Regions from separate parts of the Bacillus sp. Hm123 genome, predicted to be linked through region 2. Evidence: a T-box and tRNA genes for the amino acid it is inferred to sense, from the RefSeq annotation. Region 2 holds a T-box; the other regions hold tRNA genes.
The links. A T-box is a leader RNA that pairs with one kind of tRNA and senses whether it is charged. The one in region 2 lies ahead of ileS (isoleucine--tRNA ligase), so its partner is inferred to be a tRNA-Ile.
Positions count from the first base shown of each region.

Region 1: it encodes a tRNA-Ile, which carries the amino acid that the T-box ahead of ileS (isoleucine--tRNA ligase) is inferred to sense. The anticodon was not compared.
Region 3: it encodes a tRNA-Ile, which carries the amino acid that the T-box ahead of ileS (isoleucine--tRNA ligase) is inferred to sense. The anticodon was not compared.

Region 1 covers NZ_CM200277.1:2,671,699-2,682,032, reverse strand. The annotation lists rRNA gene ACSVDJ_RS14005 (23S ribosomal RNA) at 1-814, shown strand, start outside; rRNA gene rrf (5S ribosomal RNA) at 1,163-1,278, shown strand; tRNA gene ACSVDJ_RS13995 (tRNA-Val) at 1,286-1,361, shown strand; tRNA gene ACSVDJ_RS13990 (tRNA-Thr) at 1,377-1,452, shown strand; tRNA gene ACSVDJ_RS13985 (tRNA-Lys) at 1,472-1,544, shown strand; tRNA gene ACSVDJ_RS13980 (tRNA-Leu) at 1,552-1,633, shown strand; tRNA gene ACSVDJ_RS13975 (tRNA-Gly) at 1,708-1,782, shown strand; tRNA gene ACSVDJ_RS13970 (tRNA-Leu) at 1,790-1,878, shown strand; tRNA gene ACSVDJ_RS13965 (tRNA-Arg) at 1,886-1,962, shown strand; tRNA gene ACSVDJ_RS13960 (tRNA-Pro) at 1,983-2,059, shown strand; tRNA gene ACSVDJ_RS13955 (tRNA-Ala) at 2,074-2,149, shown strand; tRNA gene ACSVDJ_RS13950 (tRNA-Met) at 2,169-2,242, shown strand; tRNA gene ACSVDJ_RS13945 (tRNA-Ile) at 2,250-2,326, shown strand; tRNA gene ACSVDJ_RS13940 (tRNA-Ser) at 2,340-2,432, shown strand; tRNA gene ACSVDJ_RS13935 (tRNA-Met) at 2,460-2,533, shown strand; tRNA gene ACSVDJ_RS13930 (tRNA-Asp) at 2,539-2,615, shown strand; tRNA gene ACSVDJ_RS13925 (tRNA-Phe) at 2,634-2,709, shown strand; tRNA gene ACSVDJ_RS13920 (tRNA-Gly) at 2,719-2,792, shown strand; tRNA gene ACSVDJ_RS13915 (tRNA-Ile) at 2,805-2,878, shown strand; tRNA gene ACSVDJ_RS13910 (tRNA-Asn) at 2,885-2,959, shown strand; tRNA gene ACSVDJ_RS13905 (tRNA-Ser) at 2,966-3,056, shown strand; tRNA gene ACSVDJ_RS13900 (tRNA-Glu) at 3,061-3,132, shown strand; partial or broken gene ACSVDJ_RS13895 (serine hydrolase domain-containing protein) at 3,218-3,443, opposite strand; gene glgB (1,4-alpha-glucan branching protein GlgB) at 3,712-5,571, shown strand; gene ACSVDJ_RS13885 (glucose-1-phosphate adenylyltransferase) at 5,588-6,736, shown strand; gene ACSVDJ_RS13880 (GlgC family sugar phosphate nucleotidyltransferase) at 6,761-7,789, shown strand; gene glgA (glycogen synthase GlgA) at 7,786-9,234, shown strand; gene ACSVDJ_RS13870 (glycogen/starch/alpha-glucan phosphorylase) at 9,224-10,334, shown strand, end outside.
Region 2 covers NZ_CM200277.1:1,250,142-1,260,475, reverse strand. The annotation lists gene ileS (isoleucine--tRNA ligase) at 1-2,078, opposite strand, end outside; T-box leader at 2,143-2,369, opposite strand; gene ACSVDJ_RS06590 (DivIVA domain-containing protein) at 2,421-2,930, opposite strand; gene ACSVDJ_RS06585 (YlmH family RNA-binding protein) at 3,034-3,807, opposite strand; gene ACSVDJ_RS06580 (YggT family protein) at 3,865-4,137, opposite strand; gene ACSVDJ_RS06575 (cell division protein SepF) at 4,146-4,577, opposite strand; gene ACSVDJ_RS06570 (YggS family pyridoxal phosphate-dependent enzyme) at 4,596-5,267, opposite strand; gene pgeF (peptidoglycan editing factor PgeF) at 5,273-6,097, opposite strand; gene ACSVDJ_RS06560 (YlmC/YmxH family sporulation protein) at 6,169-6,441, opposite strand; gene sigG (RNA polymerase sporulation sigma factor SigG) at 6,544-7,320, opposite strand; gene ACSVDJ_RS06550 (hypothetical protein) at 7,387-7,779, shown strand; gene ACSVDJ_RS06545 (hypothetical protein) at 7,837-8,022, shown strand; gene ACSVDJ_RS06540 (hypothetical protein) at 8,080-8,214, shown strand; gene sigE (RNA polymerase sporulation sigma factor SigE) at 8,335-9,054, opposite strand; gene spoIIGA (sigma-E processing peptidase SpoIIGA) at 9,103-10,029, opposite strand; gene ftsZ (cell division protein FtsZ) at 10,294-10,334, opposite strand, start outside.
Region 3 covers NZ_CM200277.1:245,402-255,735, reverse strand. The annotation lists gene cyoE (heme o synthase) at 1-104, opposite strand, end outside; gene ACSVDJ_RS01575 (GTP pyrophosphokinase) at 398-1,039, shown strand; gene ACSVDJ_RS01570 (DMT family transporter) at 1,089-1,970, opposite strand; gene ACSVDJ_RS01565 (VOC family protein) at 2,153-2,533, opposite strand; gene ACSVDJ_RS01560 (hypothetical protein) at 2,678-3,535, opposite strand; gene ACSVDJ_RS01555 (hypothetical protein) at 3,547-4,242, opposite strand; gene ACSVDJ_RS01550 (zinc ribbon domain-containing protein YjdM) at 4,447-4,788, opposite strand; gene ACSVDJ_RS01545 (hypothetical protein) at 4,914-5,264, opposite strand; gene fumC (class II fumarate hydratase) at 5,271-6,659, opposite strand; tRNA gene ACSVDJ_RS01535 (tRNA-Asn) at 6,952-7,023, opposite strand; tRNA gene ACSVDJ_RS01530 (tRNA-Ile) at 7,030-7,103, opposite strand; tRNA gene ACSVDJ_RS01525 (tRNA-Gly) at 7,117-7,190, opposite strand; tRNA gene ACSVDJ_RS01520 (tRNA-Cys) at 7,202-7,275, opposite strand; tRNA gene ACSVDJ_RS01515 (tRNA-Gln) at 7,288-7,362, opposite strand; tRNA gene ACSVDJ_RS01510 (tRNA-His) at 7,374-7,449, opposite strand; tRNA gene ACSVDJ_RS01505 (tRNA-Trp) at 7,473-7,546, opposite strand; tRNA gene ACSVDJ_RS01500 (tRNA-Tyr) at 7,555-7,639, opposite strand; tRNA gene ACSVDJ_RS01495 (tRNA-Phe) at 7,674-7,749, opposite strand; tRNA gene ACSVDJ_RS01490 (tRNA-Asp) at 7,766-7,842, opposite strand; tRNA gene ACSVDJ_RS01485 (tRNA-Met) at 7,848-7,921, opposite strand; tRNA gene ACSVDJ_RS01480 (tRNA-Ser) at 7,939-8,031, opposite strand; tRNA gene ACSVDJ_RS01475 (tRNA-Met) at 8,041-8,114, opposite strand; tRNA gene ACSVDJ_RS01470 (tRNA-Ala) at 8,133-8,208, opposite strand; tRNA gene ACSVDJ_RS01465 (tRNA-Pro) at 8,234-8,310, opposite strand; tRNA gene ACSVDJ_RS01460 (tRNA-Arg) at 8,324-8,400, opposite strand; tRNA gene ACSVDJ_RS01455 (tRNA-Leu) at 8,408-8,496, opposite strand; tRNA gene ACSVDJ_RS01450 (tRNA-Gly) at 8,504-8,578, opposite strand; tRNA gene ACSVDJ_RS01445 (tRNA-Leu) at 8,653-8,734, opposite strand; tRNA gene ACSVDJ_RS01440 (tRNA-Lys) at 8,742-8,814, opposite strand; tRNA gene ACSVDJ_RS01435 (tRNA-Thr) at 8,834-8,909, opposite strand; tRNA gene ACSVDJ_RS01430 (tRNA-Val) at 8,926-9,001, opposite strand; tRNA gene ACSVDJ_RS01425 (tRNA-Glu) at 9,005-9,079, opposite strand; rRNA gene rrf (5S ribosomal RNA) at 9,090-9,205, opposite strand; rRNA gene ACSVDJ_RS01415 (23S ribosomal RNA) at 9,272-10,334, opposite strand, start outside.

The DNA.
Region 1 (10,334 bases), 1.4 Mb from region 2:
TGATATTGAATTTTGGCACAGCTTGTACAGGATAGGTAGGAGCCTTTGAAGCGTGAGCGCCAGCTTACGTGGAGGCGTTGGTGGGATACTACCCTGGCTGTGTTGAACTTCTAACCCGCACCCCTGATCGGGGTGGGAGACAGTGTCAGGTGGGCAGTTTGACTGGGGCGGTCGCCTCCTAAAAAGTAACGGAGGCGCCCAAAGGTTCCCTCAGAATGGTTGGAAATCATTCGCAGAGTGTAAAGGCACAAGGGAGCTTGACTGCGAGACCTACAAGTCGAGCAGGGACGAAAGTCGGGCTTAGTGATCCGGTGGTTCCGCATGGAAGGGCCATCGCTCAACGGATAAAAGCTACCCCGGGGATAACAGGCTTATCTCCCCCAAGAGTCCACATCGACGGGGAGGTTTGGCACCTCGATGTCGGCTCATCGCATCCTGGGGCTGTAGTCGGTCCCAAGGGTTGGGCTGTTCGCCCATTAAAGCGGTACGCGAGCTGGGTTCAGAACGTCGTGAGACAGTTCGGTCCCTATCCGTCGCGGGCGCAGGAAATTTGAGAGGAGCTGTCCTTAGTACGAGAGGACCGGGATGGACGCACCGCTGGTGTACCAGTTGTCTTGCCAAAGGCATCGCTGGGTAGCTATGTGCGGACGGGATAAGTGCTGAAAGCATCTAAGCATGAAGCCCCCCTCAAGATGAGATTTCCCATAGCGCAAGCTAGTAAGATCCCTGAAAGATGATCAGGTAGATAGGTTCGAGGTGGAAGCGTGGCGACATGTGGAGCTGACGAATACTAATCGATCGAGGACTTAACCAAGAAAAGCGGAAACTGCCGTTTAGACTCGGCAGGCATTAGACGGACCGCTGAAGTGGCGTTCTTTGCCACAAAAGCGTGACGGCTTATGACCGAGAGTCTGGCAGTTAGAGCTAGATCATAAAGCAGAGGCGACTGTTCAGACATGACAAGCAAATGTTCTGACGCTGGAAAGACGTTAGTCTTGTAAGCGGCAGGTTATTTGACTCGAATGTCTAGGAGCCAGAGCTAGAAATAGATACACCAATAGGCGAATTGCAAGGTTACAATACTTATTATCCAGTTTTGAAAGAACAAAAAAGTTCTTGCAAAAGATAATTATTATGCTATAATAATAAATGTCTTGAAAAGTCTGGTGGCGATAGCGAAGAGGTCACACCCGTTCCCATACCGAACACGGAAGTTAAGCTCTTCAGCGCCGATGGTAGTTGGGGGTTTCCCCCTGTGAGAGTAGGACGTTGCCAGGCAAAATTCGGAGGATTAGCTCAGCTGGGAGAGCACCTGCCTTACAAGCAGGGGGTCGGCGGTTCGATCCCGTCATCCTCCACCATCAATTCTTTGATAAGCCGGTGTAGCTCAACTGGTAGAGCAACTGACTTGTAATCAGTAGGTTGGGGGTTCAAGTCCTCTTGCCGGCACCATTTTTTAAAATATTATTTTGAGCCATTAGCTCAGTTGGTAGAGCATCTGACTTTTAATCAGAGGGTCGAAGGTTCGAGTCCTTCATGGCTCACTTTTATGCGGGTGTGGCGGAATTGGCAGACGCACCAGACTTAGGATCTGGCGCCGCGAGGCGTGGGGGTTCGACTCCCTTCACCCGCATCGTTTTAATGATATTCTGTTAGTATCTGTTACGTCCTGTGACAAACACAGAAGTCAGAACATCCTGTTCAAGTGCGGAAGTAGTTCAGTGGTAGAACACCACCTTGCCAAGGTGGGGGTCGCGGGTTCGAATCCCGTCTTCCGCTCCATAAAAGTGCCGGGGTGGCGGAACTGGCAGACGCACAGGACTTAAAATCCTGCGGTAGGTGACTACCGTACCGGTTCGATTCCGGTCCTCGGCACCACTTTTATGCGCCCGTAGCTCAATTGGATAGAGCGTTTGACTACGGATCAAAAGGTTAGGGGTTCGACTCCTCTCGGGCGCGCCATTAATACATATATTAGTTTTCGGGAAGTAGCTCAGCTTGGTAGAGCACTTGGTTTGGGACCAAGGGGTCGCAGGTTCGAATCCTGTCTTCCCGACCACTTTAAAATTATATGGGGCCTTAGCTCAGCTGGGAGAGCGCCTGCTTTGCACGCAGGAGGTCAGCGGTTCGATCCCGCTAGGCTCCACCAATTTAATTATACAATACATGGCGGTGTAGCTCAGCTGGCTAGAGCGTACGGTTCATACCCGTGAGGTCGGGGGTTCGATCCCCTCCGCCGCCACTTAAAAGGACCTTTAGCTCAGTTGGTTAGAGCAGACGGCTCATAACCGTCCGGTCGCAGGTTCGAGTCCTGCAAGGTCCACCACTTGTACAAATATGGAGGAATACCCAAGTCTGGCTGAAGGGATCGGTCTTGAAAACCGACAGGCGGGTTAAACCGCGCGGGGGTTCGAATCCCTCTTCCTCCGCCATATTTCATTAATTTTTATTTATATCGCCGCGGGGTGGAGCAGTATGGTAGCTCGTCGGGCTCATAACCCGAAGGTCGCAGGTTCAAATCCTGTCCCCGCAATAAATGGTCCGGTAGTTCAGTTGGTTAGAATGCCTGCCTGTCACGCAGGAGGTCGCGGGTTCGAGTCCCGTCCGGACCGCCATTTATACATAATAATCTTGGCTCAGTAGCTCAGTTGGTAGAGCAATGGACTGAAAATCCATGTGTCGGCGGTTCGATTCCGTCCTGAGCCACCATTTGTTAATGCGGGTGTAGTTTAATGGTAAAACCTCAGCCTTCCAAGCTGATGTCGTGGGTTCGATTCCCATCACCCGCTCCAACTCATATTTAAGGGCCTGTAGCTCAGCTGGTTAGAGCGCACGCCTGATAAGCGTGAGGTCGATGGTTCAAGTCCATTCAGGCCCATTTTATTCCGCAGTAGCTCAGTGGTAGAGCAATCGGCTGTTAACCGATCGGTCGTAAGTTCGAATCTTACCTGCGGAGCCATATTTTGGGGAAGTACTCAAGAGGCTGAAGAGGCGCCCCTGCTAAGGGTGTAGGTCGGGTAACCGGCGCGAGGGTTCAAATCCCTCCTTCTCCGCCATACTGGCCCGTTGGTCAAGCGGTTAAGACACCGCCCTTTCACGGCGGTAACACGGGTTCGAATCCCGTACGGGTCATAGTAAAAAGCTAATTCTATTGAATTAGCTTTTTTTGTGCTTAGTAACTGCTTTTTAGAAATAATATTCTATTTTGTTTTGCCTAAAGATAATCATATTTATAGGTGTTCATCATAGTTGTTTCATCAATCCACTTTTTGGGAATGTTTTTTATTGTCCCAAGTACCATGATTCAGATATAGAAAACCAAAACGTGCCATATTACGCGGAGTTAGCGTAAGTCCTCCCCCACCTGTAGAGTTACCCCTTGAGTCATGAACCTATTCTTTCACACTTTTTCCGAATAAATCTTCAAACCCAAATGATTTCATTTGTTGTAGTCAGATTTTATAATACATTCAATAGAAATAGTTGTTATCAGGTGAAATATCCTATTTTTTTGTGTCTGTGTTAAATTATTGTTAAGAATTGTCGATGAATTAACAATTATTTAAAAAGGATTTATTCAAATGATAAAGAACTTTTAATATATAGGAGAATGTATTCTCGAAAAAAGTACTCCATAATGCAACTCTTCAAAAAATAAGCCCCATACTAAGATTTCTCTATTTTATTATTTCAATTTAAAGGATGGGAATTATGACAGCAGCTTATCCAACCGATTTTGATATTCATTTATTTCATGAAGGGAACTTGTTTCAAGCCTACGACATCTTTGGTGCTCATTTGTCTAAAGTTGGCAACGACATATACACATCTTTTTGTGTATGGGCCCCTCATGCGCAGCAAGTTCGACTTGTTGGTAATTTTAACAACTGGAGTGGGGAAGGGTATTCCTTACAAAAAGTAAATAATGAAGGGATTTGGTATATACAGCTTCAAAAAAATCTAGAAGGTGAACTGTATAAGTATGAAATACTTACAGAAACAGGAGAAACCCATTTAAAAGCGGATCCCTATGCGTTTTTTGCAGAAGAAAGACCGGGAACAGCTAGCGTTGTCTATGCGCTTGAAGGATATAAATGGCAGGATCAATTGTGGCAAAAAAATAAAAAGCAGGCTTCTATTTATGAAAAACCTGTCTGCATTTATGAGTTACATTTAGGTACTTGGAAAAGGAAAGAGGATGGGACTCTTTATTCTTATCGAGAGTTGGCAGATCAAGTGATTCCTTACGTAAAAGAATTAGGCTTTACTCATATTGAAGTGATGCCAGTAACAGAGCATCCATACGATCGATCATGGGGATATCAAGGAACAGGGTACTTTGCAGCGACGAGTCGTTACGGAGAGCCTAAAGACTTTATGTACTTTGTTGATCAATGTCATATGCATGGGCTTGGCGTCATTTTAGACTGGGTACCAGGTCATTTTTGCAAGGATGCACATGGGCTTCATAGATTAGATGGAAGCTATAGTTATGAATATGAAAACAGCTGGGATCGAGAAAATTACATTTGGGGTACGGCCAATTTCGATTTAGGAAAAACGGAAGTCCAAAGCTTTCTGATCTCTAACGCCTTGTTTTGGCTAGATTATTTTCATGTGGATGGCTTTCGAGTGGATGCAGTAGCGAACATTATTTATTGGCCGAATAGAGACCAGCTAGAGGTCAATCCTTTTGGGCTTAAGTTTTTAAAGAAGCTGAATACAGCGGTGTTTCAATTTGATCCTGACGTATTAATGATTGCGGAGGATTCAACCGATTGGCCGCAGGTGACGGCACCTGTACATATAGGGGGGCTTGGGTTTAATTATAAGTGGAATATGGGGTGGATGAACGATGTGTTGCGATATATGGAAACACATTGGCATCAACGTTCGGATCATCATCATTTAATTTCCTTTTCACTGATGTATGCTTACTCAGAAAATTTCATTCTACCTTTTTCACATGATGAAGTGGTGCATGGGAAGAAATCATTATTAAATAAAATGCCGGGTGACTATTGGCAAAAGTTCGCTCAGTTGCGCTTATTAATGGGATTTCTCATCGCTCATCCAGGTAAAAAGCTCTTGTTTATGGGAAGTGAGCTAGCGCCGTTTTCTGAATGGAAAGATCTTGAGGAAGTTGATTGGCATTTGATTGAATATGAGATGCATCAGAAGTTTCAGGAATATTTTATCAACCTGATTCATTTATATAAGAGGGCTGAATCGTTATTTGAATTAGATCATGACCCTCGTGGTTTTCAATGGATTGATGTTCATAATACGCAGCAAAGTATGTACTCCTTTATTCGAAGAAGCAAGGATGGTTCTCCGGTCATTGTCATTTGTAATTTTGGAGAGCATGGCTATGAGAATTATCGAATAGGGGTTCCAGAGGTGGGCTTGTATGAAGAAATTTTAAATAGTGACAGAAAAGAATATGGAGGATCGGGGCAGATCAATCCGGCTCCTTTAAAAGCAAAGAAAGGCGAATTTCATGGGCAGCCAGCTTATGTACATATGACGATACCGCCTTTTGGTGTTGTATATATTCAGCCGAAAATATAAATCAGGAGGGAATAAAATGGCGAAAGAGAAATGTGTAGCGATGCTATTAGCGGGAGGGCAAGGCAGCAGGTTAAAGGAATTGACAGCAGGCTTAGCGAAACCTGCTGTTCCATACGGAGGAAAGTATCGGATCATTGATTTTCCGCTAAGTAATTGTGCGAATTCCGGTATTCATACAGTGGGCGTGTTGACTCAGTATCAGCCGCTCGTCCTCAATTCCTACATCGGCATTGGAAGCGCGTGGGATTTAGATAGGATAAATGGAGGTGTGACAGTTTTACCACCTTATTCAGAAACAGCAGGAGTAAAGTGGTATTCAGGAACGGCTAATGCGATCTATCAAAATTTAAACTATTTAAAAGAGTATGATCCAGAACATGTTTTGATTTTGTCAGGAGATCATATTTATAAAATGAATTATAGTAAAATGCTCAATTTCCACATCGAGAAGGAGGCAGATGTGACGATTTCTGTCATTGAAGTGCCGTGGGATGAGGCGAGTCGCTTCGGAATTATGAGTACGAATGTAGAAATGGAAATTACAGACTTTGATGAAAAGCCGGAGAAGCCGAATAGCAATTTAGCTTCAATGGGGATATATATTTTTAAATGGTCGACGTTGAAGACCTATTTAGAAATCGATGAAGCGAATCCAGAGTCAACGAATGATTTTGGAAAAGATGTGATTCCGTTAATGTTAAGAGAGAAGCTCAAGTTATTTGCTTATCCTTTTAGCGGCTACTGGAAGGACGTTGGAACGATTCAAAGCTTGTGGGAAGCGAATATGGATCTGTTAGATAGAGGCGAAGAATTAGACCTGTTAGACTATTCATGGCGCGTTTACTCTGTGAACCCGAATCAACCGCCGCAATTTATCGGTGAACAGGCGATCGTCAAAGATTCGCTTGTTAATGAAGGATGTGTCATTGAAGGGGAGGTGACACACTCTGTTCTATTCCAAGGGGTGCAAATAGAAGAACAGACGATCATTAAAGATGCAGTAATTATGCCAAATGCTCGTGTAGGAAGAAACTGTGTCATCGAACGAGCGATTGTGATTAGTGATTTAGAAATACCTGATAATGTAGAGATTTATAACCATACAGAGGAGATTCTTTTAATTACAGAAGAGTACCTTGCTCAATTAATAGGACAAAAGCAATAGTTTTGTTGAAATGGAGGAAATGGAATGAATAGATCTATGCTTGGTGTTATTGATGCAACTACACAGCCGGAATCAATGGAGGATTTACTGCTTCACCGATCGCTAGCAGCTGTTCCTTTCGCTGGTCGTTATCGGCTAATTGATTTTATTTTATCGAATATGGTGAACTCAGGTATTCAAAGTGTAGCGATCTTCCCTAAACATCAATATCGCTCATTAATGGACCATTTGGGCTCAGGGAAAGATTGGGATTTAAATAGAAAACGAGACGGATTATTTTTCTTTCCTTCTCCTAAGCTAGAGGGAGCAAAAGAGAAGAATGGATTGTTTTGCCACTTCGCTCAACATATCGATTATTTTAAACGCAGTACGCAAAAATATGCACTCATTAGTAATTGTTATACAGTATTTAATATGGATTTTTCCCCTATTTTGAAGAAATTAGAAGCGGATGGCTGCGATATTTTACAAATTCATAATCAAGGTCGACCGATTGAACTGTATGTCGTGCCTGTTCCGTTGCTGATTGAATTGATTGAGACTAGAAAAGAAACTGGGTATAGATGCATCCAAGATATTGTCAACGATGTTAATCAACCATATCACATTTGCCAATATGAGATGGATGGCTATTGCGAGCAAATTCAATCAATCCAAGATTTTTATACGATCAGTATGGAACTGTTGCAAAAAGAAAATTGGGGTCAGCTCTTTAATAAGTTTCAGCCGATTTATACGAAAGTCAAGGATGAGCCACCAACGAAGTATACGGATACTTCGTTAGTGAAAAATTCGATGATTGCTAACGGAGCTGTCATTGAAGGAGAAATCGAGCAAAGTGTGATCTCACGTGCTGTATTTGTTGGAAAAAATACAACAGTGAAAAATTGTATTATTATGCAAAAAAGTAAGATTGGCGAAAATTGTGAGTTAGCCCATGTCATTATTGACAAGGATGCGGTGATTGGTGATGGAGTGAAACTGATAGGTACACCAGAGGAGCCAATTGTGATCCGTAAAGGGTCCGTACAAGGAGTGTTGATGAATTCGTGAAACTACTATTTATTGTATCAGAATGTGTACCTTTCGTTAAATCAGGGGGGCTGGCGGATGTCGCCGGCTCTCTACCGAAAGAGTTAAAAAAGCAAGGAATCGATATTCGGGTCATGCTTCCTAAGTATGGAACGATTCCTCTCGAGTACCGAGAACAGATGAAAAAAGTGGCTGAGTATATTGTGCCTGTCGGTTGGAGAAACCAATATTGCGGTGTTGAACAACTAGAAAAAGATGGAATCATTTATTATTTCATCGATAACGAGTATTACTTTAATCGCGACAAAATGTATGGGTTTGGTGATGATGGGGAAAGGTTCTCTTATTTCACGAGAGCGGTGTTAGATAGCTTGGTGCATCTTGATTTTTATCCGGATGTCATTCACTGCCATGACTGGCATACGGCGATGATTCCTTTTATGTTGCGAGTCGAGCATCAACATCGTTCGGGCTATGAATTTATTCGAACGGTATTTACGATTCACAACTTATTGTATCAAGGGATCTTCCCGCGAAGTGTGCTGACAGATTTACTAAATTTACATAGTCAGCATTTCAATAGCCGCCAGCTAGAATTTTATGACTGCATCAACTTTATGAAAGGGGGATTAATTTCCGCCGATGTGATCACGACGGTCAGTCCTACATATAAGAATGAAATTTTAACTCCTTATTTTGGCGAACGCTTGGATGGTGTGTTACAAGAAAGGCAAGATGCCCTCGTTGGCATATTAAATGGGATTGATGATTCCATTTACCATCCAGCAACCGACCCTTTAATCGTTCCTTTTGACCGCGATCACTTGGATGGAAAAAAAGAAAACAAACAATTGCTTCAACGAATGTTTGGATTAGAGGAAAAAGCGGATACGCCAATTGTTTCGTTAGTTTCTCGTTTCACAAGACAAAAAGGGCTAGAGCTTGTGACACGAGTCTTTCATGAAATGATAGAGGAGGATGTGCAATTCATTGTTCTCGGTACAGGTGAAGATGAGTTTGAATGGTTTTTTAAAGAGATGGAGTGGCGATATCCACAAAAGGTGCGTTCCTATATCGGATTTGATGAGGAGCTAGCTCATAAAGTTTATGCGGGTTCCGATTTGTTTTTAATGCCTTCGAGGTTTGAACCTTGTGGACTTGGACAGATGATTGCGATGAAGTATGGAGTGGTGCCGCTTGTTCGTGAAACGGGAGGGCTGAATGATTCTGTTCTTTCCTATAATGAACAAACGGGTAAAGGAAATGGCTTTTCTTTTACTAATTTTAATGCCCATGACATGCTGTTTACTTTTAAGCGAGCGATTAGTATGTATCAGGAGAAAGACGTTTGGGAGAGCCTTATGAAGCAGGCGATGGCTTGCGATTATAGCTGGTCACAATCGGCGAAGCAATATAGCGAATTATATTCTGACTTATCATCTAGGAGGGAAAGTCATGTTTTCTAACAAAGAAGAATTTAAGGCCAATTTTTTGAAGCGAATTGAAAGATCGTATGGAAAGAGCTTTCAAGATTCAACATTGTCTGATCAATTTCAAACACTAGGAAACATGGTACGAGAATATATTAGCTCCAATTGGATTCAAACGAATGAACAATACGGCAAAGCGAAGCAAAAGAAAGTATATTATTTGTCGATTGAGTTTTTGCTTGGACGTCTATTAGGACAAAACCTATTAAACCTTGGCATTTATGATGTCGTGGAAGAGGGATTGAAGGATTTAGATATTTCTTTAGACGAGCTTGAGGAAATTGAATATGATGCCGCATTAGGAAATGGTGGACTTGGTCGCTTAGCTGCTTGCTTCCTTGATTCATTAGCATCACTTGATCTACCAGGACATGGCTGTGGAATTCGCTATAAGCATGGGTTATTTGAGCAAAGAATTGTCGATGGCTTTCAGTTGGAATTGCCGGAGCATTGGTTGCGCTATGGGCATGTATGGGAAGTAAGAAAAATCGATATGGCCGTGGAAATTCCATTTTGGGGGAAAGTTGAGACATACGAAAAGGATGGGGTACTCACTTTCCGTCATGTAGATGCTGAATATGTGAGTGCGGTTCCTTACGATATGCCAGTGATTGGCTATGAAACGGATACGGTTAATACGCTTAGACTTTGGAGTGCCGAGCCGTCTCGCTATATGCCGAATCAAGATATATTGAAATATAAAAAAGAAACAGAAGCGATTTCCGAGTTTTTATATCCAGACGATACGAACGATGAGGGGAAAATTTTGCGCTTAAAGCAACAATATTTTCTCGTTTCAGCGAGTATTCGTTCGATTATTCAAGATTATTTAGAGCAATATAAAGATTTGCATGATTTTCATGAGCATGTGTCGATTCATATTAATGATACGCACCCTGTGCTCGCGATTCCAGAATTCATGCGCGTGTTGCTCGATGACCATGGCATGAGCTGGGAAGAAGCGTGGCAAATTACGACGAATACGTTTTGTTATACGAATCATACGACATTATCCGAAGCGTTGGAGCAATGGCCGATTCGAATTTTCCAGCCGCTTCTGCCACGAATCTTTATGA
Region 2 (10,334 bases):
TGGTGATGTACTTCTTTAATTAAATCATTTAACTTCACAAGCATAAATTGATCGACTTCACGTAAGTCATTATAAGAAACTTTATGCTCTGCCGGGTTAAAGTCAGCTAAGTTCCCTAGCAAGAAGCGGAATGTGTTACGGATTTTACGGTAGACTTCAGCTACTTGTTTTAAAATCGCATCCGATACGCGAACATCTGCTTGGAAGTCAACAGAAGCGACCCATAAGCGTAAAATATCAGCACCTAACTGCTGCATCACTTTCGCAGGAACAACGACATTTCCTAATGATTTACTCATTTTACGTCCTTCACCGTCAAGAGCAAATCCGTGGCTTAATACCCCTTTATACGGTGCCTTTCCTGTGACAGCGACACCCGTTGTTAAGGAAGAGTTAAACCAACCACGATATTGGTCAGACCCTTCTAAATAAAGATCTGCTTGACGAACAAGGTCATCACGCTCTTCTAGTACAGCTTGGTGGGAGGAACCAGAATCGAACCACACATCCATAATATCGTTTTCTTTTGTAAATTCACCATTCGGACTTCCTGGGTGCGTAAAGCCTTCAGGCAATAATTCCTTCGCTTCTTTTTCAAACCAAATATTCGATCCGTGCTCGCGGAATAAATCTGATACATGCGCAATCGTTTCATCTGTAATAATCGGCTCATTATTTTCCGCATAAAAGACTGGGATCGGCACACCCCATGCACGCTGACGAGAAATACACCAATCGCCACGGTCACGAACCATATTAAATAAACGAGTCTCTCCCCATGTTGGCACCCATTTTGTTTCTTTGACCGCTTCAAGTAACTCTCCACGGAATTTATCGATCGACGCAAACCATTGAGCTGTTGCTCGGAAAATAACGGGCTTCTTCGTACGCCAATCATGCGGGTATGAGTGAGTGAAGAATTCTAGCTTTAATAGCGCTCCAACTTCTTCTAGCTTTTCTGTAATTGGCTTGTTTGCTTCATCGTAGAACAAGCCTTCAAACCCAGGAGCTTCCGCTGTCATCACACCACGATCATTTACTGGACAAAGAACGTCTAAACCGTATTTCTTTCCAACAAGGAAATCGTCTTCCCCATGACCAGGTGCCGTATGAACACAGCCTGTACCTGAATCAGTTGTCACGTGTTCACCTAACATCACTAATGAATCACGATCGTAAAGAGGGTGCTTCGTTAAAATATGCTCAAGCTCTGCCCCTTTGACCTTTTTCGTTACTGCTGGATTTTCCCATCCAAGCTTTGTCGTCACTTCTTCTAGCAATTCTTCAACGACGACATATTTTTTGCCTGCTTCTTCTGCTACAACATACGTCAAGTCAGGGTGAACAGAAATCCCAAGGTTTGCTGGAATTGTCCATGGTGTCGTTGTCCAGATGATGATGTTTGTTCCTTCCTCAAGCACACCTTTTCCATCGCGAACAGCAAAGGCAACATAAATCGAAGGGGAACGCTTATCTTTGTACTCAATTTCAGCTTCCGCTAACGCTGATTCACTAGATGGAGACCAATAAACCGGCTTCATTCCTTTATAAATATAGCCTTTTTTCGCCATATCACCGAATACTTTAATTTGTTGCGCTTCGTATTCTGGCTTTAATGTAATATATGGGTTTTCCCAATCTCCACGTACACCTAACTGCTTAAATTGCTGTCTTTGACGTTCAATTTGCTCATACGCATATTCTTCACAAAGTTTACGGAATTCAGCAACCGTCATTTCTTTACGTTTCACGCCTTTGTTTGTTAGCGCCTGCTCAATCGGCAAACCGTGCGTATCCCACCCTGGAACATACGGAGAATGGAAGCCGCTCATCGATTTATATCGAACGATAAAGTCCTTTAAAATTTTGTTAAGCGCATGCCCCATATGAATATCACCATTGGCATATGGAGGGCCGTCATGAAGAATGAACATCGGGCGTCCTTCTGTCCGCTCTTGTACTTTTTTATAGATGTCCATTTCATCCCATTTTTGCTGCCGATCAGGCTCGCGCTTTGGTAAGTTCCCTCTCATCGGAAATTCCGTTTTTGGCATTAATAACGTATTTTTATACTCCATTTTTTATCCTCCTTCATGTACACATCACTACTTAAATAATACAAAAAAACCTTCTCATCCCCTAAAAAGGGACGAGAAGGTTTCCCGCGTTACCACCCTGCTTAACAAGCTGTTATACTTGTTCACTTGAACATTCGTATCGTGAATGACTCGCTCTTCTCTACTAAGATACGACCGTTCGAGTTGAGGGCTCCAGGGTGATCTTCCATTTCCCGCTTTTACTAGGCTTCCACCGTCCCTAGTTCGCTTGCAAAAGCTACAGACATGTACTTTCCCTATCATCGCATAAATATATAGTTGATAATGTTTCAATTATAGAAATTGAATGCTCTCTCGTCAAGCTTAGACGCCTTCTTCACTTAACTTTTCTAGTTCTTCGGCATCCACTTCAAATTCCATCAAGGCATCCCAGTCATCATTGCTTAATAAATCAAGCTGGGCTTCCATTAACATTTTAAAACGCATCCGAAACACTTTAGATTGCTTTTTCAACTCTTCAATTTCAACCGCAATCTTTCTCGCTTTAGATAAAGATTCATCTACAATGCGATCAGCATTCTTTTCAGCTTCGCGAATTAATAACTTCGCTTCTTTATGAGCATTTCTTTTCACTTCTTCCGCAGTTTCCTGAGCGATAACAATCGATTTATTCAATGTCTCTTCAATATTAGAGAAATAATCAAGCCTTTCAGTTTGTGCAGCAAGCTGATCTTCTAAATCTTTCTTTTCACGAATAATCAGTTCGTAATCTTTAATCACTTGATTGAGAAAACTGTTGACTTCATCTTCATCGTATCCACGGAAGCCTCGACTGAATTCTTTGTTATGTATATCTAACGGCGTTAAAGGCATTCGCCCACCTCCACTACAGATCTAAAACTGGCTTTTTTCATCATGCTACATATTATAATGCTTTTTTGGCTACTTGTGATAAAAATCGTGAAATTTTCATAATTTATTTCAAAAGACCTAGCATAATCCGCCATTTGTCCTTCTTTGTTTTTCCTTCATTTATTAAAAATTTACTTCTGCCTATTCCTCTAATAGAAAACACATCACCTACTGAACATTCAAAAGCAGGGTCTTCAACCTTTTTCCAATTCACTTTTACCATACCTGATTTAATTAAAGTTTGCACTTTTTGTCTCGATAACCGAGAAAGTGCTGCAATCATCGCATCTAGTCGCAAGGAGGAAACGGTTGTATTAATTTCTTTCCATTCTTCCACTTTCGTTAATGCCTCGTCAGATTCTTTCTCCTGCAAACGAACAGCTACTTTTCCGATATGGCTCACATTTACCTGAATATAGCTACTGACTTCCTTCGCCACTAAAAATTGATATCTCTGACCGTCTGTTAAAATATCGCCAAACTTCCCACGGCGTAACCCGACTCCCATTAAGCTTCCTAAAATTTGCGAATGCTCGATCGAGGCAAACTTCTCTGGATAAGAAATTTCATATAGTATAATATCAAAATCTTCCGCTTCAGGCTGGAAGTATTCTGGTGTAATTAACGCTCGTTTTCTTTCGGTATTCGTTGCTCCACCGAAAAAGACAGCTTTGACTTCACTATGGCGACCGACGACCGCCTGCACGATCTCCTGCTCTCTAGGATCTAGAAAATCTGTCAGCTTTGGCGCATACATTTGTTCTACTTCATTTTTCCATTGTAGCACCTGGTCAATAAACTCTTTTTCTTCCGGGCGAAAATGCTGATAAATGGACATGATCTTTACTCCTTTGATCGATGCAAAAAAGGGAGCCAACGTCTCCCTCTTTTTTGGTCAAAATAATGTAATCATCCAATATTGTAATTGAACTATTCCTGCCGTAGCCAATTTTAGCACAAGAAAAGCAACAAGTGGGGATAGATCAAGCATGCCCAGTGGTGGAACGATTTTTCTAAACGGCTCCAAATACGGTTCACATATTTTCGTTAAAAATTGCCCAATACTCGTTTCTCGTGCATTTGGAAACCAAGACATTAAAATATAAATAATTAATGCCCAAGAATAAAGTTGAATAGCTCCCATTAAAAAACTAAAAACAATTTGCATATTGTTTACTACCACCTCGAATTATCAGTATCTTCTTCGGGTAAAAATTGCGAAATATTCCCTGTAACTTCCACGTTATCAGGTGTACAAAGAACAATCTTCGGACCCAACTGTTGAATTTCCCCACCAATAGCGTAGACGGTACCGCTTAAAAAATCAACTATTCGCTTCGCTTGATCATGCTGAATACGTTGCAAATTCACAATCACTGCTTTTCTATTCTTTAAATGATCCGCAATTTCCTGTGCTTCTGCAAATACTCTCGGTTCAAAAAGAATCACTTTTGAAGCCTTTTGTACACTTTGCAAGCTCACTACATTTTTCTTAGCGGACTTAGGTTGTTTAACCTCTTCCTGCTCTACTTCATCTGTCGTTGCCTCTAGCTGATAGTCCTCATCATCCAAAAAAAACAACTCTTTAAATTTAGACTTGATTCCCATCATTCCACCTCCCGGACTCTATTCCCCAACAAGAGCCGTACCGACCCGAATCATTGTTGCTCCTTCTTCAACGGCAATTGTATAGTCATTACTCATTCCCATTGATAACTCTTGACACGGCGCATACGTTAAACCTAGTTTTTGCACCTGTTCTTGTAGCTGCTTTAATTGTTTAAAACAACTGCGCAACAAGTCTTCATCCTCTGTTAAAGGTGCCATCGTCATTAAGCCGCACACGTTCACTTTTTCCAATTGCTCTAGTTGCTGAACGAAAGGAATCACCTCTTCCGGATGCAGGCCATGCTTCGACTCTTCTCCGGATACATTGACTTGAATCAAACAATTCATCGGTTGAGTCGCCCGTTTATTAATTTCTTCAGCAAGCGACAAACGATCGAGAGAATGTATGTATGATACATGGTCAATAATATTTTTTGCTTTTCTTGTTTGCAAACTACCTATGAAGTGCCAAACAGGCTCGTCCTTTAACACTTCCCACTTTTTCAACAGTCCTTCATCTCGATTTTCACCGAGATGAACAATACCTGCTTCAAGAGCTTCTTGCGCTCGCTCTGTTGATACATACTTAGTCACTGCGATCAGTTTGATTTCATCGGGATCTCTGTCTACTTTTTGACAAGTTTTTTCGATATTCTTTTGAATATTTTTTAAATTATCTATTACTTTCATCGTACTTATTTCTCCTTCCAACCAATGAACCCCATCATTCGCCCTGTCTTTCCAACGTCACGACGATGGGAAAAAAATTCATTCTGACAACTTGTACAATAATGAGTTATTTTAATATTTTTTTGCGGAATGCCCGCTTTCATAACAATCAATTTATTGAGTAGCTGTAACGATAAATGATATTGACCCTTACTTCCATCAACTGCCGCATAAGGCATTTCCTTTTCTGAATCTACCCATTGACGAACTTTCTCTATTACATGATCATCAACGACATAACATTCTTTGCATATCGATGGCCCAATGACCACCTCGATGTCTTCTGGTTGAATACCGTCTTCTTGCCATTTCCTCACCATGTCAAATCCAATTCCTAACACTGTCCCTTTCCAACCAGCATGTGCCGTTCCTATTCTCTTAGACTTGTTTGAAAAAAAGTAAAGAGGTACACAATCGGCATAGCATAACGTCAACAGTATCCCTTTTTCATCTGTAAAGAAGCCATCTGTTGCTTCGAAACTTGTGTCGTAATCGAGTGCACCTTTTCCTTTATCTTTTTTCCCAACTTCAACGATTCGATGGTCGTGCGTCTGAACAGCTCCTACCCAATTGGATGCTGGAAAGTTCAAAACCTTACCTAATAGTTGACGATTTCCACATACATCTTCTAAACAGTCATGAACATGAAATCCGACATTCAAGCTGTTAAAAGCTCCTTGACTTAGTCCGCCTTCTTTTGTAGTAAAGCCAGCGACAAGGTTTGCGTCAATGTCTTGCCATTCTTTAATGATATACACACTATTATGAACAGAAACAAATGGTTCCTTCATTCTTCATACTCCCGATGATTTTCCTCTAGTTTAACATAAAATCACGTTCGACATGTCAAGGAAAAAAGAAATTATTCCTCTTTTGATGTCACTTCAATAGAATTAATAGCAGCAGAGTGACGAACGAGAATGACATCCTCTCCAATTTTAACAATTTGCGGCCAAGGAATCACAATCTCTTCTTCTTTGCCAAAAAAGCCAAACATCTTTCCTCCTCTACTGATGACGATAGAATCGATCGTACCAGCTGTCAAATTCAAATGAATATCTGTAATATTTCCAAGCTTCTTTCCGTTGGCGACGTTCACAATGTCTTTAAGCTGGAATTCTGATATTCTACTCACTTGTTTGTCCCCCCGCTCATCTATTTACTGTTTTCATTATATGCGGACATAAAAAAATAAGACTCTTCTTGCGTAGGTCGCTTCAGAGTCATACAGAGAATATTAATTAATATTTTTATTCATTTGTTTAATAGCTGCTTTTTCAAGCCTAGAAACTTGAGCTTGAGAAATACCAATTTCATCAGCTACTTCCATTTGTGTTTTCCCTTGATAAAACCGTTTGCGAATAATCATTTTTTCGCGTTCATTTAACCTTTTCAATCCTTCTTTCAAAGCAATTTCTTCTATCCAATTCGTATCCTTGTGGCTTTCATCACTTAATTGATCCATCACAAATATTGGATCTCCGCCATCATTATAAATAGGCTCAAATAATGAGACCGGATCTTGAATCGCGTCAAGCGCAAAAACAACTTCTTCCTTTGTCAAACCGAGCTCCTTACTAATTTCTTCCGCTGTCGGCTCCTTAGACGTCTCCGTCATCATCCTTTCCCGCACCTGTAATGCTTTATAAGCAATATCCCTTAAAGAACGAGAGACCCTTATCGGATTATTATCCCGCAAATACCTTCTAATTTCACCGATAATCATCGGTACTGCATAAGTAGAAAATCGCACATTATGACTTAAATCAAAATTATCTATAGATTTCATCAAACCGATACAGCCTACTTGAAACAAATCATCCACATACTCGCCGCGATTATTAAAGCGCTGGATCACACTTAGCACCAGTCGCAAATTCCCATTCACAAGTGTCTCACGCGCTGACCACTCGCCCGCCTGAAGACGCTTAAATAACACCTTCATCTCTTCATTTTTTAACACAGGGAGCTTCGAAGTATCCACACCGCAAATCTCAACTTTATTACGCGCCATTATGAAAAATCCCCTCCTCGCAGGAACTGCTGTACAACCACAGTATCTCCCTGCAAAAAGAAAACTATGCATAAAAAGAAAAGCGGAAGGCGCTGTTTAGCGACGTATGGACTGGAGCCATCCGTACGAGATAAAGGAAACACGATGAACGATAGTGAATCGATGTTGACTTATCGCAAGGAGGATGGCGGAAGTTCACTAGTCGCTAGCGCCTGGAGCTGGACAAATCGAAAAGCGAAGCCGACTGTCCAGACACGACAAGCAAATGACAGAATGACGAAATGGCGTTCTTCAGCCATGCAGTCAGGCTGGCATTTGACTCGAGTGTCTAGGAGGCGGAGCTGGACACAAGAAAAGCGGAAGCGGCCGTTTAGACTCGGCAGGCATAAGACGGACCGCCGTAGTGGCGTTCTTTGCCACATAGGCGTGACGGCTTATGTCCGAGAGTCTGGCCGCTGAAGCTGGACACCTAGAAAAGCGGAGCCGACTGTCCAGACACGACAAGCAAATGACAGAATGACGAAATGGCGTTCTTCAGCCATGCAGTCAGGCTGGCATTTGACTCGAGTGTCTAGGAGGCGGAGCTGGACACAAGAAAAGCGGAAGCGGCCGTTTAGACTCGGCAGGCATAAGACGGACCGCCGTAGTGGCGTTCTTTGCCACATAGGCGTGACGGCTTATGTCCGAGAGTCTGGCCGCTGAAGCTGGACACCTAGAAAAGCGGAGCCGACTGTCCAGACACGACAAGCAAATGACAGAATGACGAAATGGCGTTCTTCAGCCATGCAGTCAGGCTGGCATTTGACTCGAGTGTCTAGGAGGCGGAGCTGGACACAAGAAAAGCGGAAGGCGCTGTTCAGCGACGTATGGACTGGAACGAGCCGATCGAGATAAAGGAAACACGATGAACGACAGTGAATCGATGTTGACTTATCGCAAGGAGGATTGTGGAAGTCCACTAGTCGCTAGCTCCTGGAGCTGGACAAAAAGAAAAAAAAGCGGAATACTCCGCTTCTACACCATCTTATTGAATTCTTTTTGCAGTCGATGAATGATTCGTTTCTCTAACCTAGAAATATATGATTGCGAAATCCCCAGGAGGTCCGCTACATCTTTTTGAGTTTTTTCCTCACCACCCCTTAAGCCAAATCTTAGCTCCATGATTTGTTTTTCCCGATCTGAGAGCTGCTCCATCGCTTTAAATAGCAAGCTTCTGTCTACTCCTGCTTCAATATCTTTCGTAATGACGTCGTTCTCGGTTCCTAAAACATCTGAAAGTAATAGTTCATTTCCGTCCCAATCGACATTTAATGGTTCATCAAAGGAAACTTCCGATCTAATTTTATTATTCCGTCTTAAATACATTAAGATTTCATTCTCAATACAGCGAGAAGCGTAAGTAGCTAGTTTAATTTTCTTTTCGGGATTAAATGTATTGACGGCTTTAATTAACCCAATCGTCCCAATACTAATTAAGTCTTCAATATTGATCCCTGTATTTTCAAACTTCCTAGCTATATAAACGACTAATCGCAAATTCCTTTCAATCAACAACGCTCTAGCAGCCTGATCTCCGTTTGGCAGTTTAGATAACAACTTCTCTTCTTCATCTCTCGAAAGAGGTGGCGGGAGAGCTTCACTGCCGCCAATATAGTATATTTCATCGGTCTTCAAACCTAGTTTAATGAGAAGCTTATACCAGTAATACGCCATTTTTATTCGTAAAGTTTTCATAAAGCAACCTCCCTCTTAATAAGTTGATATAGACAGAATGAAACCACCTTAAGAAACTTCTTCATAGGAAAAGGCAAGGACCATTTTAGGATGTAGAATACAGGAGAACTGATCATCTGAAGACAATTGTACGGTCGTAAAGCTTACCAATATTTTATTTACATCAATTCGCTTATGCCCATTGCTGATCTGCACCTTGTCCGGTTTAAAAGCAAGTAGCAACTGTTGAGCTTTTCCCACAGATTTCGCGGGAATAATTCTCATTTTTTCCAGCCATTCATTCGGAAGACGCCCGTCATCTAGTAATAATCGTTCTGGTTGATCAGAGCTGACAATAATCTCGCTTGGGAATTTTTCTTCTATCCCTTTTGTTGACACTAACATCACCGGCGTTTTCGAGATCGGATCTTGTAATTGGTTACCGGTATCCACTAACCCTTTAACGAATAAAACTAAGCCGTTCATCTCAATCGTCACATCCATCAACTGATCATACTGTATTTGCGCTGTTTGAAAGTCGTCCATTCTGTTTTTAGCAAAATACCATGCTAATGGGAAACCAAACATCACAAATATCCAACTAATCGGATCACCAACACCGCGTAAGCTTGCCAAAAATACGTTAGACTCAATATCCATATCGAATCGGATAAAATAATGGGCCCCTAAAAGCATGCCTCCCGTTAAAAAAGTAGAAAAATAAAGGGTCATTAAATTAGTAAAGAAAAATTTCCAACGCTTAAAACCATATGCAACAAGTACCATACTAATAGATAAAGCCAACTTAGACACTGGATGTCCAGTCAATTCTGTCCAAGGACTGATGATGAAAAAGACACTGATCGATCCGACCAACCCACCTAACAATAGACGATACCATTTGGCTGAACGTTTCAAAAATATAGCGCTCATCCAAAGCAATAAACAATCCGCTAAAAAATTCAATAACCATAAGGCATCTAAATAAAGGATCATACCGTCCTCCTCCTGGCAAATAAATTGTTAGCAGTTAAGTTGATTTAAGTATAGAGGACACAATAATAAAAGTCTGTCACAATTAGGAAGAAAAAAAGAAAAGTTTTTCATGGAAGCTTTCGAAGTTTGTCAAACGATTTTAGTTATAAATTGCACAATTAGAACTATTGTCCTATAATAAAAAAGAAAAGAGTAGCATCTTTACTACTACTCTTTTCCGTTAATTTCAAATGATATTTAATTATTAATGAAAACACTCTCGACTTATCGACGTCGATTACGATTACGAAGAAAAGTTGGTATAT
Region 3 (10,334 bases), 1.0 Mb from region 2:
ATCAAATTAGATTTAATAATCCCGGTCTTAACCGTCTGTGCCAAAATGGTTGACCAAGACTTGGCCGATGTTGTTACAGAAGCTGTTTGATCCTTTTTATCCATCTTCAATTCACTTCGCATGATTTTATTATTCATTCCTTTTTATCATTTCACACCTTCTTCGATTTTATCATAAAACCTCACACATTCGTTGATTCATTCTTTCATTATATTATCAATATAAGCATAAACCTTCATACAATTGTCATTTCGTTCAATAAGTTCACATAAAATACACTTTTATCTGCATTCTTTTCAGTGAAATCAGAAGGAAATTCTTTTATCTTTCTGATCCAAACAAGCTATGATATGATGACAGCATAGTACAACGTATTTTGAACAAGGGGTTGTTTACGATGCATCAAGAGACACATTCGGTCGATGCCATCCAAAAAATATTAAAAGAGTGGAAAGGCTTTTTTATTCCTTATCAAATGGCATTAAACGAGCTAGAAAGTGATTTCAAAATTATTGATTTAGAGTGGAAAACAGCACATGGCTACTCCCCCATTGAACATTTGAAAACGCGAATGAAAACCGTCTTTTCATTGGTCGATAAAGTTGAAAGTAAGAACATCCCATTAACGCAAGAAGCCGTTGAAAAGGAAATACGGGATATTGCTGGCGTCCGTATTGTTACTAGCTTTATCGATGATGTCTACATGCTGAAGGAACATATTGAACAGCGTGAAGATACTCGAATCCTTCGCGTCAAAGATTATATTAAAGAGCCAAAGAAGAGCGGCTACAAAAGCTTGCATCTAATTATCGAAACACAAGTCATTTTATCTAAGCAAGTATTATGGGTTCCCGCTGAAATCCAAATTCGCACTTCTGCAATGGATTTTTGGGCCTCAACAGAACATAAACTCAACTACAAATATCAAGGAGAAGTGATACCAGCAGAAGCTCAAAAACAATTAGTCGAGCTATCAAAAGCTTCCTTTGCGTTAGATAAAGAAATGTCGAAATTAAGAAATCAACTATTATCTAAATAAGAGTTTTGAGCAGTTTCACCTAGTTGAAACTGCTCTATTTTCTTTCTATCTACGCCATCTTTCTTTGCTGCAACAAAAATACAGCTAAACCGATTAAAATAAGAGCGATACCGATTCCTTGCTGAACAGAAATGACTTCACCTAAAATGAAATAAGCGAGGATACAAGTGCCAATCGTTTCTCCTAGTATACTCATCGAAATAACAGAAGTACTTAACCATTTCAGCAACCAATTAAACACCGTTTGTCCCAAAATCGTCGCGATAAACGCTAGTCCAATAAAAGACCACCACGTTTGAGCCGAATAATCGATAAAGGAGGCTTGCTGGCTAAAGGCAAACAAGCTTAAAAATACAGCACTGCTCGCATAGCCAATGATTGAATAAGGAACGAGCGACAAGCTTTTACGAACATGCTGCCCCACAAAGAAATAAGCGGTAATTACACCAGCTGCAATAAAAGCTAAAATATCACCAAACAACGCCTCGCCACTCACTTGAAAATCTCCCCAACCAATAACGATGCTTCCAGCAATGGCAACGAGAAAGCCGACAATTGCTCCTTTACTAAAACGCTCCTTAAATAAAAAATACCCGCCTACCATCGAAAACAATGGCTGTAACGTCACAATAACCGTCGAGCTTGCTACCGATGTATAATTTAATGATTCAAACCATAACACATAATGAGCGGCTAAAAATAAGCCCGATAATAGCCCCAGCCCCCATTGTTTTTTAGACAATGATCGCAACTCTTGACGATTCTCTTTATTCATTAATAAAAACGGCAAAAGAATCAACGTAGCAAAAAAGAGCCGATAAAAGGCGGTAATAGCTGCCGGTGCATCTGCTAATTTCACAAAAATCGCGGAAGTTGATAAAGCAAGTACCCCAAAAAATAACGCTACATAAGAAATAAACGGTGATTTCAATCCTGTTCCCCCTAAGCTGTCATGACCAATAATAAAAACACTCTAATAAACAGTATAAAATTTTTATGGCTTTTTCAAAAGGAGTAATAGTTGAACTAGAAGGCAGAGAATACTTTTTATTAGAAAGATAAAAGAGCCGACTAGAAGTTGAATCATTGACTTCTAGTCGGCTCCCTGTCTTATCAACCAAGAGAACTGCAAATTTCAATATAGTTTCCATCAGGATCTGCTACGTACGCAACTACTTGTCCCCAAGGTTTCGCTACTGGCTCCACAAGAATTTGAACACCTTGCTCTCTCAATTTTTCAATCATTGCTTCTACATCATCTACGACAAACCCCAACTCAAACGTTTGTGACACGCCCTGTTTAGGGATGCTCAAGCCCGTAATCTCTTGAACATCTTCTCTTGTATTTATCGCTAAAATCGTCGAGCCGGTTTCAAACTCAACATAAGTTTCATGTTCACCACGAATCGGTAAACCTAAAATATCCTTGTAAAATGTCATAGACCTTATATGATCGGAAACGTATAAAATCACATACCTCATGTTCAAGTTCAATTGAATCCCTCCTACGTTCATTTTTTAATAGCTTCGTCAAGGAGTTACATTTTACCTATCATCAAAATGTTAAGAAGGTTACTTAAATTCACCTTTATGTTTTCTTCTCTATTATGTTTGTTGCTTATGCTTAATTAACATGTATTATTGCCTATAATACACCTTACCCTCTAACTCTTTAAGAGTGACCGGATAAATAGTAATCGTTCCCCCATCCTTAATCAACCCATCGTCTCCAAACTCAGAATCAGAGTTTAATACCACTGTAAAAGAAGGATTTTTCTCATCCCCTGTTATTACAATCGAAAAAATTCCTTGTTGTTCTGAATCGTCATCACTGTAATAGTAAAGTTGGCCATCTTTTGCATAAATAATTTCACCTGTATCGTACATAAAGTAGTTTTGAGGGTTATCTTGTTCAAACCATTTGCCAGTCAAGCTAACAGCTACATTTTGATAGGAAACATAACTCGAACTTCTAAAATTAAAAATACTTTGGTGTAAAGCGCCTTTTTCATTAACTTGGTATGTCACAACAGCAGTATCTCCACTGACCCAGTCGATTTTATACGTTTCTTCTTCAAGGGTCTTATATGTAGAACTTCCCATTAATGTAGCTACTTTTTTCCCAAAGAAAAAGCCTCTACGCTTTATTCTAATTGTCTCGTTACTCATTTTTTTATATTCTTTTAGAATTACTTCATGTTGGTTGTCCTTTGACTTTGACACCACCACATTTATATCACCCATATAATAGAAAAATGTAGAATTACTCACCAACAATATTAGACCCAGCATTATTTGAAGCCATCTAACAAAGCGATTTTTACTGTACAACAATAGAAAAATAATTATAATTACATAATTGGTTATATAAAAGATCCAATCGTGAATTAAATAGTAGCCTATCGGAGCAGCAACTCCAATTATTAACCCTTGAAAAACCATCAGCACTATGGCTATCCAACATAACATTATTTTCATTTTTCGATTCCTAATCATAGACGTATCACCTACAATCCAAACCGCGTTATAATTTCATGATAAATTGCATCGTTCATATCTACATAGTCCCAAGTTACACCTGTATTTACACTGCGATAAACTAACATTTCTTCTTGTGCTGTTCCGTTATTTTTAATGGCAACAAGGTACCCCGTTCTAGCATCATTTAAGAAATCAATGTACATCTCATCATAACCATTTTGTAAATCATGAGTAGCTGTCTGAGATATACTACCAACACTCCAATACTCACTTGGATTATCGGTCGTAATAATGCTTATATTTTCTGAACCACGCCCACCGTATACAATGGTGATTTCTTCACTTGATACGTAAATATTGCTTTGTGAAATAGTATCTAGATATTCACTGATACGGGCATATCCTAGTTGATCATCATCCGGGACTTGCACCCAAGTCTTCCCCTTGTTAGTTGTAACATAGAGCTTGTCCTCATATATGGTGTAGTTTTTGTCATATTCCACAGGTAAAGTCGTCTCTTTAGTACCGGATATACCATGTGAGATCATACGATCAATATCTTCTGGCTTTCGTTGGTTCTCTTGAATGTCCTTCGTAACAAATGGATTTTCTGGAACATAATAAGCATTTTTATCTTCTATGATGCTTTTGCTCACTTTGATTGTACAAAAAGTAATTATGCCACTAACTAAGCAAATGAAAATTATTTTTGAAAACTTCATAATTCTGTACACCTCCATATATTAGAAAGGACAGATATCTCACAGCTGAACATAAAAATCCCCTGCTGTTCTTGAATTATTTTCCTAGCATAAGTGTCCTCAAAAGCAAAAGAGTCCATCCCCGAAAAAATATCTAGTAGCTAAAGAAGATCACACCTTCTTTATTAGATATCTTTTTGGAGTCAGACCCTATTAAACCAGCATTTACGCCTTTTTCACAAATTCCGACTTTAATTTCATCGCACCGAAACCGTCAATTTTGCAATCAATATTATGATCGCCATCTACTAAACGAATGCTTTTTACTTTCGTCCCGATTTTTAATGTGGATGAACTTCCTTTTACTTTAAGATCTTTAATGACAGTAACAGAATCACCATCTTTTAAAATGTTGCCATTCGCATCTTTGACAACTTTTTGATCTTCATGATTTTCTTCTTCTGATTGTAACGTCCACTCATGCGCACATTCTGGACAGACAAAAAGGTTTCCATCCTCGTATGTATACTCTGAATTACATTTTGGGCAGTTTGGTAAATTCGACATAAATTTAACTCCTCCAGTCGTTATTGTTCATTCTCTCACTATACATTAACCCTCTACCATAAAGCCACCTTTTCATTAGAAAAAGCACTCTACCATCTAGATAGAGTGCTCCGCAATTATGTCCTCTAAGCAACTTCTTCAACAAACGTCGTATTAATGAACTCTAGGCCACTCGTATGTCGGAAAGTTGGCAGTGGATTTTGGTCGATAAAACAAGAAAGCCCTTGGCAATGGAAATTCATTGCACATATCTCCTTGTTCTTCTCCTTTTTCACTGTTTTCGCAAAATAGCGTATTTCATCAAGTAACCGTTCATATTCTTCCATTTCATTTAAATAAGACATATGTATTTCCGCTAAAATGTCTAATCGGTTTTCATGTGTCTTCATGATTAAAGTAGCTGTCCAGGCGTCATGAACATTAGATTCTGCACGAAATCCATAAATCCCTTCACAAATCCGAAAAATTGTCCACAAAGCTCCTCACTCCTTTGGTTGAATCATTTCTTCTGGACGAACGAACTCATCAAATTGTTCTTCTGTTAATAAGTTTAGTTTCAACGCTGCTTCTTTTAACGTTAACCCTTCTTTATGTGCCAGTTTCGCAATAGCTGCTGCGTTTTCATAACCGATATGAGGATTTAATGCAGTCACAAGCATAAGCGAGTTTTCTAAGTTTTGCTGAATAACTTCTAAATTCGCCTCAATTCCAACAGCACAATGCTTATTAAATGACTCCATAGCATCAGCTAAAAGCCGTACAGATTGGAGGAAATTATAAATAATCACCGGTTTAAATACGTTTAACTCAAAGTTTCCTTGACTTGCGGCCATACCGATCGTCGTATCATTGCCCATCACTTGGCAAACAACCATCGTTAACGCCTCACTTTGCGTTGGGTTGACTTTGCCCGGCATAATGGAACTTCCTGGTTCATTCGCAGGAATTACAATCTCTCCTATGCCACAACGTGGACCGCTAGCTAACCATCTAACATCATTAGCTATTTTCATTAAATCAGCTGCTAACGCTTTTAACGCACCGTGTACATAAACAATCTCATCATGACTCGTTAAAGAATGAAATTTGTTAGAAGCCGTGACAAAAGCTTTCTCCGTTAGTTGACTAATTTGTTCAGCTGTCATTTCTCCGTATTTTGGATGAGCATTAATCCCTGTACCTACAGCCGTTCCACCAATAGCTAATTCCCTCATTGGCTCAACACTATCTGTAATCATTTTCTCTGTTTTTTCAAGCATACGAACCCAACCACTAATCTCTTGTCCTAACGTCAACGGAGTGGCATCTTGCAAATGAGTTCGTCCAATTTTAATAACATCAGCAAACTCTTCTACTTTCTTCTCTAATGTTTCTTTCAACTGACGCAGCATTGGCAACAATTGATCTTCAACAGCCAATACACCTGCTATATGCATCGCTGTTGGAAAGGTATCATTAGAGCTTTGTGATTTATTCACATCATCATTCGGATGAACCGTAACATTCTCATTCATGTCTGATAATAGCTCATTCGCGCGATGAGCGATGACTTCATTGACGTTCATATTCGATTGTGTTCCGCTTCCTGTTTGCCAAACGACAAGTGGAAAATGATCATCTAGCTTTCCTTCTAAAATTTCATCTGCTGCTCGCACGATGACTTCTGCTTTCACAGACTCAATCTTTCCTAATTTCTCATTAACTAGAGCAGCACTTTTCTTTAGGATCGCAAATGCCTCAATGACTTTCTTAGGCATCTGTTCCGTTCCTATTTTAAAATTTTGACTACTGCGCTGGGTTTGAGCCCCCCACAATTTATCTATTGGAACTTGAATTTCTCCGATCGTATCCTTTTCTATTCTGAATTCCATTTTGTCTTCCTCCTGTACTCGTTTACTAATGATTATTTTCACAAAATAATAAATCTATTCTTTTGCATAACTATGCTATTTAATATATTCATCATCGTTGTCACGATATAACACCATATTAATTGATTATGATTATCATTGTCAACTTATTGGTGTCATATTTTACAAACTATTAACTTCCAATGCAAAAAAACGTGTCTTGAGCTAATTGCTCAAAACACGTTTTTTTATGAAAATAAAAATGTGCAAAGGATTTTTATATCCTTTGCACATTTCTTCGATAAATATTTAACTCCGCAGGCAAGATTCGAACTTGCGACCGATCGGTTAACAGCCGATAGCTCTACCACTGAGCTACTGCGGAAAAAAGTGGGCCTGAATGGACTTGAACCATCGACCTCACGCTTATCAGGCGTGCGCTCTAACCAGCTGAGCTACAGGCCCATTTAAAATTAAATGGAGCGGGTGATGAGAATCGAACTCACGACATCAGCTTGGAAGGCTGAGGTTTTACCATTAAACTACACCCGCATGGATGAAAATGGAGGCGGCAACCGGATTTGAACCGGTGATAAAGGTTTTGCAGACCTCTGCCTTACCACTTGGCTATGCCGCCCTTTAAAAGGGATGGCTGGGCTAGAAGGATTCGAACCTTCGCGTGACGGAATCAAAATCCGCTGCCTTACCGCTTGGCTATAGCCCATTAATTACATATGGGGCGACCGAGGGGAATCGAACCCCCGAATGTCGGAACCACAATCCGATGCGTTAACCACTTCGCCACGATCGCCATAAATAGTATTAAGTTTAAATTGGCAGGGGCAGTAGGAATCGAACCCACACTGGAGGTTTTGGAGACCTCTGTTCTACCGTTAAACTATGCCCCTATCAAAACTGGTGGAGGGGGACGGATTCGAACCGCCGAACCCTGAGGGAGCGGATTTACAGTCCGCCGCGTTTAGCCACTTCGCTACCCCTCCATATTTTAATTTAAAAAGGCATATATTAAAAAAATGGTGGCTCAGGACGGAATCGAACCGCCGACACATGGATTTTCAGTCCATTGCTCTACCAACTGAGCTACTGAGCCAAGAATATTATATAAATGGCGGTCCGGACGGGACTCGAACCCGCGACCTCCTGCGTGACAGGCAGGCATTCTAACCAACTGAACTACCGGACCATTTATTGCGGGGACAGGATTTGAACCTGCGACCTTCGGGTTATGAGCCCGACGAGCTACCAGACTGCTCCACCCCGCGACGTTATGGATAAAATATGGCGGAGGAAGAGGGATTCGAACCCCCGCGCGGTTTAACCCGCCTGTCGGTTTTCAAGACCGATCCCTTCAGCCAGACTTGGGTATTCCTCCATATTTCAATAGCGGCGGAGGGGATCGAACCCCCGACCTCACGGGTATGAACCGTACGCTCTAGCCAGCTGAGCTACACCGCCATGTATTGTATATTAAATTGGTGGAGCCTAGCGGGATCGAACCGCTGACCTCCTGCGTGCAAAGCAGGCGCTCTCCCAGCTGAGCTAAGGCCCCATGTCGTTATTTTTAGAGCTTCAAATGGTCGGGAAGACAGGATTCGAACCTGCGACCCCTTGGTCCCAAACCAAGTGCTCTACCAAGCTGAGCTACTTCCCGCTTGAATAATTAATGGCGCGCCCGAGAGGAGTCGAACCCCTAACCTTTTGATCCGTAGTCAAACGCTCTATCCAATTGAGCTACGGGCGCATAAAAGTGGTGCCGAGGACCGGAATCGAACCGGTACGGTAGTCACCTACCGCAGGATTTTAAGTCCTGTGCGTCTGCCAGTTCCGCCACCCCGGCATTTTTATGGAGCGGAAGACGGGATTCGAACCCGCGACCCCCACCTTGGCAAGGTGGTGTTCTACCACTGAACTACTTCCGCGCTTGAACAAGATATTCTGAATTATGTTTTCATCATAAGATGTAACAAATTTTAACAGAATACCGTTACAATGATGCGGGTGAAGGGAGTCGAACCCCCACGCCTCGCGGCGCCAGATCCTAAGTCTGGTGCGTCTGCCAATTCCGCCACACCCGCATAAAAGTGAGCCATGAAGGACTCGAACCTTCGACCCTCTGATTAAAAGTCAGATGCTCTACCAACTGAGCTAATGGCTCAAAATAATATTTTTAAAAGTGGTGCCGGCAAGAGGACTTGAACCCCCAACCTACTGATTACAAGTCAGTTGCTCTACCAGTTGAGCTACACCGGCATACGTAAGTAATTCATGGTGGAGGATGACGGGATCGAACCGCCGACCCCCTGCTTGTAAGGCAGGTGCTCTCCCAGCTGAGCTAATCCTCCAAATGGTGACCCGTACGGGATTCGAACCCGTGTTACCGCCGTGAAAGGGCGGTGTCTTAACCGCTTGACCAACGGGCCTACTTTAATCGCCTGGCAACGTCCTACTCTCACAGGGGGAACCCCCCAACTACCATCGGCGCTGAAGAGCTTAACTTCCGTGTTCGGTATGGGAACGGGTGTGACCTCTTCGCTATCGCCACCAGACTATAAAGTTTGAAAGAGTTGTTCTTTCAAAACTGGATAATAAGTATTGTAACCTTGCAAATCGCCTAGGAAAAGTCCTCGATCGATTAGTATTCGTCAGCTCCACGTGTCGCCACGCTTCCACCTCGAACCTATCTACCTGATCATCTTTCAGGGATCTTACTAGCTTGCGCTATGGGAAATCTCATCTTGAGGGGGGCTTCATGCTTAGATGCTTTCAGCACTTATCCCGTCCGCACATAGCTACCCAGCGATGCCTTTGGCAAGACAACTGGTACACCAGCGGTGCGTCCATCCCGGTCCTCTCGTACTAAGGACAGCTCCTCTCAAATTTCCTGCGCCCGCGACGGATAGGGACCGAACTGTCTCACGACGTTCTGAACCCAGCTCGCGTACCGCTTTAATGGGCGAACAGCCCAACCCTTGGGACCGACTACAGCCCCAGGATGCGATGAGCCGACATCGAGGTGCCAAACCTCCCCGTCGATGTGGACTCTTGGGGGAGATAAGCCTGTTATCCCCGGGGTAGCTTTTATCCGTTGAGCGATGGCCCTTCCATGCGGAACCACCGGATCACTAAGCCCGACTTTCGTCCCTGCTCGACTTGTAGGTCTCGCAGTCAAGCTCCCTTGTGCCTTTACACTCTGCGAATGATTTCCAACCATTCTGAGGGAACCTTTGGGCGCCTCCGTTACTTTTTAGGAGGCGACCGCCCCAGTCAAACTGCCCACCTGACACTGTCTCCCACCCCGATCAGGGGTGCGGGTTAGAAGTTCAACACAGCCAGGGTAGTATCCCACCAACGCCTCCACGTAAGCTGGCGCTCACGCTTCAAAGGCTCCTACCTATCCTGTACAAGCTGTGCCAAAATTCAATATCAGGCTACAGTAAAGCTCCACGGGGTCTTTCCGTCCTGTCGCGGGTAACCTGCATCTTCACAGGTACTATAATTTCACCGAGTCTCTCGTTGAGACAGTGCCCAGATCGTTACGCCTTTCGTGCGGGTCGGAACTTACCCGACAAGGAATTTCGCTACCTTAGGACCGTTATAGTTACGGCCGCCGTTTACTGGGGCTTCGGTTCACACCTTCGCTTACGCTAAGCGCTCCCCTTAACCTTCCAGCACCGG